One region of the Peribacillus sp. 05N428 genome, then DNA from elsewhere that is predicted to be linked to it. Evidence: predicted binding sites of a transcription regulator. Region 1 holds the regulator's gene; the other holds the start of a gene.

Region 1 (4,827 bases):
TACTACGTCCAACTCAGTTGTGAAACCTTTAGACTCTTCGATTGTGATGACGCCGTCGTTACCAACGCGCTCCATTGCTTCCGCAATCAGTTGGCCCACTTCTTCATCAGCTGAAGAGATGGCAGCAACTTGTGCGATTGATTCTTTGTTTTCAACAGGTTGGGAAATGGCTTTCAATTCTGCAATTGCAGTATTGACCGCTTTCTCGATTCCTTTACGGATACCCATTGGGTTAGCACCAGCTGTTACGTTTTTAAGACCTTCACGGATCATCGCTTGCGCAAGAACCGTTGCAGTAGTTGTACCGTCACCAGCTACGTCGTTTGTTTTGCTTGCTACTTCAGCAACCAATTTCGCACCCATGTTTTCGAATGCATCTTCCAATTCGATTTCTTTAGCGATCGTCACACCGTCATTTGTGATAAGCGGCGAACCGAATTTTTTCTCAAGAACCACGTTACGACCTTTTGGTCCAAGCGTTACTTTAACTGCATCTGCAAGTGCGTCCACACCGCGAAGCATGGAGCGGCGAGCTTCTTCACTAAATTTAATTTCTTTAGCCATTTATAAGTACCTCCCTAAAATTTAAGAAAATTTTCGTTCAGTTAAGTATGATGTATAATTAGCCGATAACAGCTAGAATGTCGCTTTCACGTAAAATTAAGTATTCAGTGTCTTCGTATTTAACTTCAGTACCTGCATATTTTGAGAAGATAATTAGATCGCCTTGGGCAACCTCTAAAGCAACACGTTCGCCATTTTCAAGGACACGGCCAGTACCAACTGCTACTACCTTACCTTCTTGTGGCTTTTCTTTAGCAGTATCAGGAAGAACAATACCGCTTGCAGTTTTTTCTTCAGTTTGAACTAGTTCAATAATAACGCGATCACCTAATGGTTTTAACAAGTGAAACAACCTCCTCATATTCTCTTGATAATTTGTTTCATGATTATTAGCACTCTTCATCATCGAGTGCTAACACATTTATAATATTAAATAAACCGAGCCTTTTTTGCAAGTATCTTATTGAAAATTTTTTATTAATTTCTGATAAATTACGGGTAAACTACTTTAGCATAATGATTTCCTAAACATAGTCATTGAAATGTCATGTTAGGGGTACCTTTAAGTGGTGTTCTTCCCCAATTTTTGATACCATTTTGTAGTATGCGTTTATAGATTGTCCCCATGTCAGTAACGTTCCAAGCGGATGGGTGACTATAAAAGGAGTTTTCATTTTTGAAAAAAGAATATTGGTTCGTCATCATCACTTATATTGCCATGCAATTATCCAGTATTGTCGGGGTACCCATTTTCATGCTGATCGGGTCTTATACCGGAATGCCGGCTGATGAACTCGAAGTGAAATCTGCAGCATACTGGATAGTTTTCAGTTTTCTCGCTGCTTTATTCTTGATTCTTTTTTTAATGAGAAAAGATATGAGGGAAAAGTTGGACACGAGAAACCAAACTTCCGTATCCATGTCCATATTATGGGCAATTGCAGGAGTGTTCATGGCTCTTTTTGCGCAAAGCATTGCCGGAAGCATTGAACAAATGCTTGGGGTGGAGTCTGAATCTGAAAATACGCAGCAACTCATTTCACTCATTTACAAAGTCCCCATGGTCATTTTCGTCACTTCAGTAATTGGACCTATATTGGAAGAATTAATTTTCCGTAAAATCATTTTCGGATCACTTCATAAACGCTTTAACTTCTTTATTTCAGCTTTAATCAGCTCAGTTATTTTCGGCTTGGCGCATGGTGAATTTGAACATCTTCTTTTATATACGGCAATGGGCTTCACTTTTGCTTTCCTTTATGCGAAAACAGGCCGCATTCTCGTATCCATGAGCGCTCATATTGCGATGAACACGCTTGTTATCATCCTTCAAGTGGTATATCGGGAGGATATTGAGAAGATGCTAGATACTGCACAGGCCTTCATCGGAGGTTTATTATGAAACGGCAATCACCATTATTCATGGGCATCATTTATGCAGGCTTAGGAGCTCTTTTTACCGCTATCGCAATTCAAACCGTCAATTCTTCAGGATGGGGACTCTTTGCCTACATACTTGTCCTTATTGCGACTCTTGATTTTGGATCGGGATTGCGCATGATCATGCTGCACTTTAAGATTAAAGCCGCACAAAAAAATAAGAAAAAATAAAAAAACGCTGCATAGCTGCAGCGTTTTTTCATTCCTCCAAAGCGGCTTCTTCCACTACCGGATAATGTTTCAGGAAGTAGATGAGCGACTGAAGTTCCACGGCCAGGTCAATGTGGTGGACCCTTATGGATGGCGGCACGGTCAGCCGTGCAGGAGTGAAATTCAATATTCCTTTTATGTCAGCTTTGACTAGACGATCGGTTATCGTCTGGGCTACCTGTGCAGGCACTGTCAATATAGCCGCAGTAATATTATTTTCCTGCAATAGTGTATCGATTTGATCCATATGGTAGATGGGCACATCAGCTATTCGCTTGCCGACCTTTTCTTCAGAAACTTCGAAAGCCATTTCAATTTTTGTATTATTATTTTTCATGAAATTGTAATTTAAAAAAGCGGTTCCTAAATTCCCCACTCCAATTAAAGCGACTTTGGTCAATTCGTCTTGATCTAGTGTTTTCCTGAAGAAGGATAATAAATAATTGACATTGTAGCCGTAGCCTTTTTTCCCAAGCGCGCCAAAGTAGGAAAAATCACGGCGAATGGTAGCAGAATCCACTTTTACGGCTTCACTTAGCTCAGCCGAGGAAACTCTTTGTTTGCCTGAGGAATGTAAGTTCTTTAAAAATCGATAATACAATGGCAACCTTTTGGCTGTTGCCTGCGGTATCTTTGGGTCATGGTTCATTGTTCTTCCCCGCCTTCACACATGCTTTTCAACTTAATCTCTATCTGTTCGTTTTACTTGCCTTTTATAATCGCTACTAGACACTCCGCCTGTTTTCTCCACTAAGAATGTAGGCCCGATCACCATTCCCTTATCAATGGCCTTACACATGTCATAAACAGTCAAGGCAGTCACGGATGCAGCTGTTAACGCTTCCATTTCCACACCTGTACTCCCTTTTGTCTTAGCTTCCGTTTCAATCCTAAGCCTATATCCTTGTTCTTCTTTTTCCCAATCAAAGGCTATATTGACCCCTTGCAGAGCAATGGGATGGCACATCGGAATTATATTGGATGTATTTTTGCTGGCCATGATTCCTGCAACTTGTGCAACAGCCAGTACATCACCTTTTTTCATTTTATGGTTCGTGACCAATTCATATATTTCATCATTCAATAAAATGCTCGACTGAGCCACTGCCGTCCGGGTTGTTTCAGGCTTAGCACTCACATCGACCATTTTGGCCCTGCCCTGTTCATTAAAATGCGTTAAGTCTCCCATTTAAGTAACCCCTCCTAAATCATACACTATTATTCCACTTTATGTAACAGCTTTTCTTTCAGCTTGGAACCAAGCTGTTGCCGATAATAACTAAAATACGTTAAACTAACAGTAATCAATTGAGGTGAAATCTATGATTTTATTACAAATCAATCAACTATCGAAATATTATGGAGCTGAACTTATTTTATCAAATATGAAGCTCGAAGTTCAAAATAAAGATCGAATTGCCCTTGTCGGCCGAAATGGCGCCGGCAAATCCACTCTGCTAAAAATCATAGCCGGGCAGCTTTCCCATGATGGCGGTGAAATAATCAAACCAAAAGGCGTCACCATCGGCTATATGGCCCAGGATACTGGATTGGAATCCGAATTGACCATTTGGGATGAAATGCTTACTGTATTCACTGATCTTATAGAGCAGGAAAAGGAACTGCGTCGCCTTGAGGCTGATATGGCCAGACCTGACATCTTTGAAAACGAAACGGTTTACCAAAAAGTGCTGAATGAATACGACACTTTGATGGTGGCATTCAAAGAGAAGGGCGGTTATCAATATGAAGCGGATATCCGTTCCGTATTGCATGGTCTTCAGTTTGCCGACTTTGACTATTCTACCCCAATTTCCACTTTAAGCGGCGGGCAAAAAACAAGGCTTGCATTAGGTAAGCTGCTTTTAAGGAAACCGGATATATTGATTCTGGATGAGCCGACGAACCATTTGGATATCGAAACCCTCTCTTGGCTTGAACAATATTTACAAGGCTACCAGGGAGCTGTCCTCATTGTTTCCCATGACCGCTATTTTTTAGATAAAGTAGTAAACCTGGTTTATGAGATTTCCCGGAATAACATGAAAAAATACCATGGTAATTATAGTTCTTACCTAGAGGGAAAAGCGGAAGATTATGAGCGGGACATGAAACTGTTCGAGAAACAGCAAGGGGAAATCGAAAAGCTTCGCGATTTTGTCCAACGTAATATCACAAGGGCTTCCACAACGAAAAGAGCACAAAGCAGACGTAAACAGCTCGAAAAGATGGATGTACTGGACAAGCCGCAAGGTGATGAAAAATCGGCGAATTTTTCTTTCCAGATTGAAAGGCAAAGCGGAAATGAAGTACTCCACCTCCAGGACCTGGCTCTCGGATACGAAGGGGAAACGGTATCAAAGAATATTAATTCCCGGATGACAAAAGGAGAGAGCATAGCTCTTGTCGGACCAAATGGAGTTGGAAAATCAACTTTATTGAAAACGATCATTTCCAAGCTGCCTGCCCTTTCTGGGGATTTCCGTTTTGGAACGAACGTAGAAGTCAGCTACTACGATCAAGAGCAGGCTAACCTTGTTTCCAATAAACGCGTACTCAATGAATTATGGGACGACTATCCCCTTAAACCGGAAAAGGACATTCGCACCGTAC
Region 2 (4,827 bases), on a different contig from region 1:
ATAACCAACATGATGGGAAAGCCGAAAATTGGAGAAGTGAAAATAGCATCCAATTTTTCCGTTCTCTCGTTATGTTGGGCTTTTGAGAAAGTAACTCCTGCTTTGATTAATTGATTACTTTGTTTATACAGCTGTTCGACTATTCGATCTCGAATATGTGAAGAGGAAAGACGGTCCGCCTGTTGAAATAGTTCATCCATATTATGCTGTTCTTTCGATGTGTTCATCTCCATTATTTATATACCTCATTTATGGTATTTCTCTTTTCCACTTGCCTCAACAAGTCCTTATCCCCATCCAGGAGACGTAAGGTAAGCCATCGAGTAGGAAGGCCAGCGCCGAAAATCTTTTGCACCATTGGTTCAAGAGATTTTATCCTTTGTTCGATTTCATCATCATAGGGCATATGGAAAGGGGTGCACTGTATTTCTCCCATTAATAAACGATCAAGGGTATCAAGCAACATGGGTATACCTTCTTTGTTTCGTGCAGAAATTTTAATGACGGGAACGCCTAATCGCCTCATTAAAACCCTTTCATTGATATGGATTCCTAATTTCTCCGCCTCATCCATTAAATTTATACAGATGATTGTTTTTTCGGTCATTTCCAATACCTGTAACGCCAAATTCAGGTTTCTTTCCATTGCTGTCGCATCAAGAATTACAATAGTGACATCGGGCTTTTCGAACACGATGTAATCCCTGGCGATTTCTTCGTCCAACGAATTTGAATATAGGGAGTAGGTCCCGGGAAGATCAATGATTTCATATTGCTTTTCCTTGAAAGAAAAGGTTCCAGCTTTCATATCGACAGTCTTTCCAGACCAATTCCCGGTATGCTGCCTCAAACCTGTAAGAAGGTTAAATAAAGTGCTTTTGCCTGTATTGGGATTTCCGGCAAGGGCTATTCGAAACGTCTCACTCATATTGAATCAACTCCCCTTCTATCTTTTGACTCTCCTCTTTTCTTAAAGCAATGGATGTTTGGCTTACACGGAAGGCAATAGGATCACCTAACGGACTTTTGCGAATCACTTCGACAACGGCTCCAGGAACAAATCCTAAATCGAGTAACCTTCGCCGCATGACGCCAACAATATTTAAATGTTTGATGCGGATGAAATCTCCCTTGTTTCCATCATACAATGATAACTTTTTAGACAACTCCATCAATATTTCTCCTCTACATTTTTTTTTACCATGCGCAACTTTTATTTTATATTATGGGATATATGCTTAAATTGTCAAAGGAAATCCAACCTTTTAAGAATTTTTTTAAATTTAAACATTTACTCATTTTTTGATATTGGCTATTGCATTCTTAAATGAGATTTTAAAATTACCTCTTAGTCTGAAATTTCATGCACCAGGAAAGAAATATGAAAAATTTGTGAGTGGATATTTTGGAATAACATTTTATATTTGAAGTTATGGTTAGAGAACATAGTCAAATATTTAAATTTATTTATCAGAAAATTCAGATTATTGAAGGTGGTGTGAGGGCCCATTGATTAAAGTAGGATTAAGTAGGACTATGGAAAGGACCACTTAAACTGAAAATTATTAGTGAATATTCAGTTTGAGTTATTGCTAAGGTGTAATGTAAAAATTATACAGAATTATATTAAAATAAGATAAATGGCTGAATCACTAGTAAATCCTTAAAAGAAAAGTAAACTCCTCAACAAGTAGATTTTAAATAGTTATTATATTTCATTTCAGAAAGATTTTCGAACATTTCTGTTCAATTACCATCTTCTTACTGCTCTTTAATGAACTTTATGTGACAGATGTCACTTTATATTGTCTTTTTTTTAACTTGGGATTAATATGAGTATGTCGGGATATGTGAATATGGTAACACTTTATCCGAATAATTAACAATTGGAATTTTATTATATAAGAAAGGGGTAGTACTATGAAAATGAAATGGGCTTTATTAACTATACTTTTTACCATTGCCACAGTGCTTACCGGTTGCGATAACCCATTAATGATCTTAGATCCTAAGGGTCCTGTAGCTGAGACACAAGCAAATGTCATTATGATATCAATTTGGACAATGGCGTTTGTCGTTCTTGTTGTGGTTGTACTTTATATCTTCATGATAATGAAATATCGTGCTTCCAAACAGCGTGAAGATTATGAACCACCTCACATTGAAGGAAGTAAGACTCTTGAAATAATTTGGGTTGCAATCCCAATTTTAATCGTCGCTTTCCTTTCAGTTGTTACTGTTCAATCGACTTCTGAAGTCGAGGCAACCCCGAAAGGATATGAAGATAAGGAACCATTAATTATTTATGCTTCTTCATCGAATTGGAAGTGGCACTTTAGTTATCCGGAAGAAGATATCGAAACAGTCAATTACCTGTTTTTACCAACGAACCGACCGATTGAATTTAAACTTTATTCGTACGGACCAATCTCTAGTTTCTGGATTCCGCAACTTGGAGGACAAAAATATGCGATGTCCGATATGGTTAACACATTACACTTAGCAGCTTATGCTCCAGGTGACTATATGGGTCGAAATGCAAACTTCAGTGGGTCTGGTTTTGCCGAGCAAACGTTCAACGTTAAGGTGATGCCTCCAAAAGAGTATGTTAAGTGGGTAGATGAAATTAAAGCTACTGCTGAACCAATCACAGAAGAGAAATTCAATAAATTATTAGAGCCCGGTCATGTTGGGCAATCCACATACACTGGAACTCACTTGAAGTTTTCACCAGCTCCAGAAGGTCATAGTAACCACGGATCATCAGATACTAGTGAAACTGAAAATGATTCTAAAGAATCCGATGAAGGCGAAGGTTCAACAAATTCTGACCACAGTAACATGAACCATGAATGATTATTATTTAAGGAACGTCCGATAGTAAAGCAGGCTTTAACTTATTACCATTAATGTAATAACGTTACGAAAGGAGTTACAAAGAGTATGGATTACTTTGATCGATTTGCCGTACCTCATCCAAGTCCTGCGATTTATGCATCGATGGTTGCCATTGGCTTAACTATGATCGCGGTTGTCGCAGGAATTACCTATTTTAAAAAATGGGGTTACTTATGGCGTGAGTGGTTAACAACAGTTGACCATAAACGTATTGGTATCATGTACATCTTGTCAGCACTACTTATGCTTTTCCGTGGTGGCGCCGATGCTCTCATGATGCGTGCTCAAACGGCTGTTCCAGATAACGGTCTTTTGGATGGACAGCATTATAATGAAATCTTTACAACACACGGGGTCGTGATGATCCTGTTTATGGCAATGCCATTTATCATTGGGTTAATGAACATCGTTACACCATTACAAATTGGAGCGCGTGACGTAGCATTCCCACGTTTAAACGCAGTAAGCTTCTGGTTATTTTTCATGGGTGCGATGCTATTTAACATCTCATTCGTAGTTGGTGGTTCTCCTGATGCAGGCTGGACATCTTACTTCCCGCTGGCAAGTAACGATTTCAGTGAATCAGTCGGTTCGAACTATTACGCAATTGCCATTCAGATAGCTGGTATCGGTACATTACTGACAGGTATCAACTTTATCGTAACAATCCTGAAAATGAGAGCTCCTGGCATGAACTTAATGAAAATGCCAATGTTCACATGGTCTATCTTGATCACAAACTTCATTATCGTTTTCGCTTTCCCTGTATTGACAGTGGCACTTGCGTTGATGACAATGGATCGTCTATTCGGAACTCAATTCTTTACGATGTCCAATGGCGGTAGCGATATGCTTTGGGCGAACTTGTTCTGGGTTTGGGGACATCCTGAAGTTTATATCGTAATTCTTCCTGCCTTTGGTATTTACAGTGAGATCATTTCGACTTTTGCACGTCGTAACCTGTATGGATATAATTCGATGGTTATCTCCATGGTAGCTATTTCCACTCTATCTTTCGTTGTATGGGCTCACCATTTCTATACAATGGGTCAAGGTACAATGGTTAACAGCATATTCTCCATCACAACGATGGCAATCGCTGTTCCGACCGGCGTTAAGATATTCAACTGGTTGTTCACACTTTGGAAAGGTAAAATCGTATTTACCGTCCCAATGCTTTACTCCTTAGCTTTCATTCCGATTTTCACACTCGGTGGGGTAACAGGGGTTATGCTTGCCATGGCAAGTGCTGACTACCAATACCATAATACAATGTTCTTAGTAGCTCACTTCCACTACGTATTGATTCCTGGTACTGTATTTGCCGTACTTGCTGGCTTTACGTACTGGTGGCCGAAAATGTTCGGTTTCATGTTAAGCGAAAAAATCGGGAAATGGGCATTCTGGTTTATCACAATCAGCTTTAATGTAACATTCTTCCCAATGTTCATCACTGGTTTAGATGGGCAAGCACGTCGTATGTATACGTATTCTGAATCAACTGGCTATGGTCCATTGAATATGCTTTCTTTCATTGGGGCAGTTGGCTTAGCAATAGGTTTCGCGCTTATCGTATACAACATTTATTGGAGCACTCGTTATGCATCAAGAAATATTTCAAACGATCCATGGGATGCACGTTCTCTAGAGTGGGCTACACATACACCAATACCAGAATACAACTTTGCAATTGTGCCAACAGTTGATTCTACAGAAGCATTCTGGGATGCAAAGAAAAAAGGCTTTAAATTATTTGGTGGTAAGGTAGAAAAGATTCATATGCCAAATAACAGTGGCGTGCCGTTTATCATGAGCTGTATCTTCTTCGTTTGGGGCTTTGCAATGGTATTCAGCATGTGGATCATTGCAATCATCGCAACGATCGGTATCTTTGCTTGTATGGCTCACCGTTCATTCGAAAAAGATCAC

The links. Region 1 encodes Rex, which represses fermentation and respiration genes when NADH is low (regulators of the CRP and FNR family bind a similar motif). Its sites were predicted from a motif close to TTGTGAAATATTTCACAA; they were not measured.
Region 2: qoxA (cytochrome aa3 quinol oxidase subunit II) is a predicted target of Rex. The motif match lies at 1,784-1,801, and genes of this name have one in related genera.

Annotation. Positions count from the first base shown of each region.
Region 1 is NZ_JBFTMS010000039.1:31,548-36,374, forward strand. It holds gene groL (chaperonin GroEL) at 1-564, opposite strand, end outside; gene groES (co-chaperone GroES) at 623-907, opposite strand; gene AC1DIV_RS24145 (CPBP family intramembrane glutamic endopeptidase) at 1,241-1,966, shown strand; gene AC1DIV_RS24150 (YdiK family protein) at 1,963-2,175, shown strand; gene AC1DIV_RS24155 (redox-sensing transcriptional repressor Rex) at 2,204-2,863, opposite strand; gene moaC (cyclic pyranopterin monophosphate synthase MoaC) at 2,897-3,403, opposite strand; gene AC1DIV_RS24165 (ABC transporter ATP-binding protein) at 3,537-4,827, shown strand, end outside.
Region 2 is NZ_JBFTMS010000010.1:125,219-130,045, forward strand. It holds gene AC1DIV_RS12265 (nucleoside recognition domain-containing protein) at 1-200, opposite strand, end outside; gene AC1DIV_RS12270 (FeoB small GTPase domain-containing protein) at 233-928, opposite strand; gene AC1DIV_RS12275 (FeoA family protein) at 921-1,172, opposite strand; gene qoxA (cytochrome aa3 quinol oxidase subunit II) at 1,921-2,856, shown strand; gene qoxB (cytochrome aa3 quinol oxidase subunit I) at 2,944-4,827, shown strand, end outside.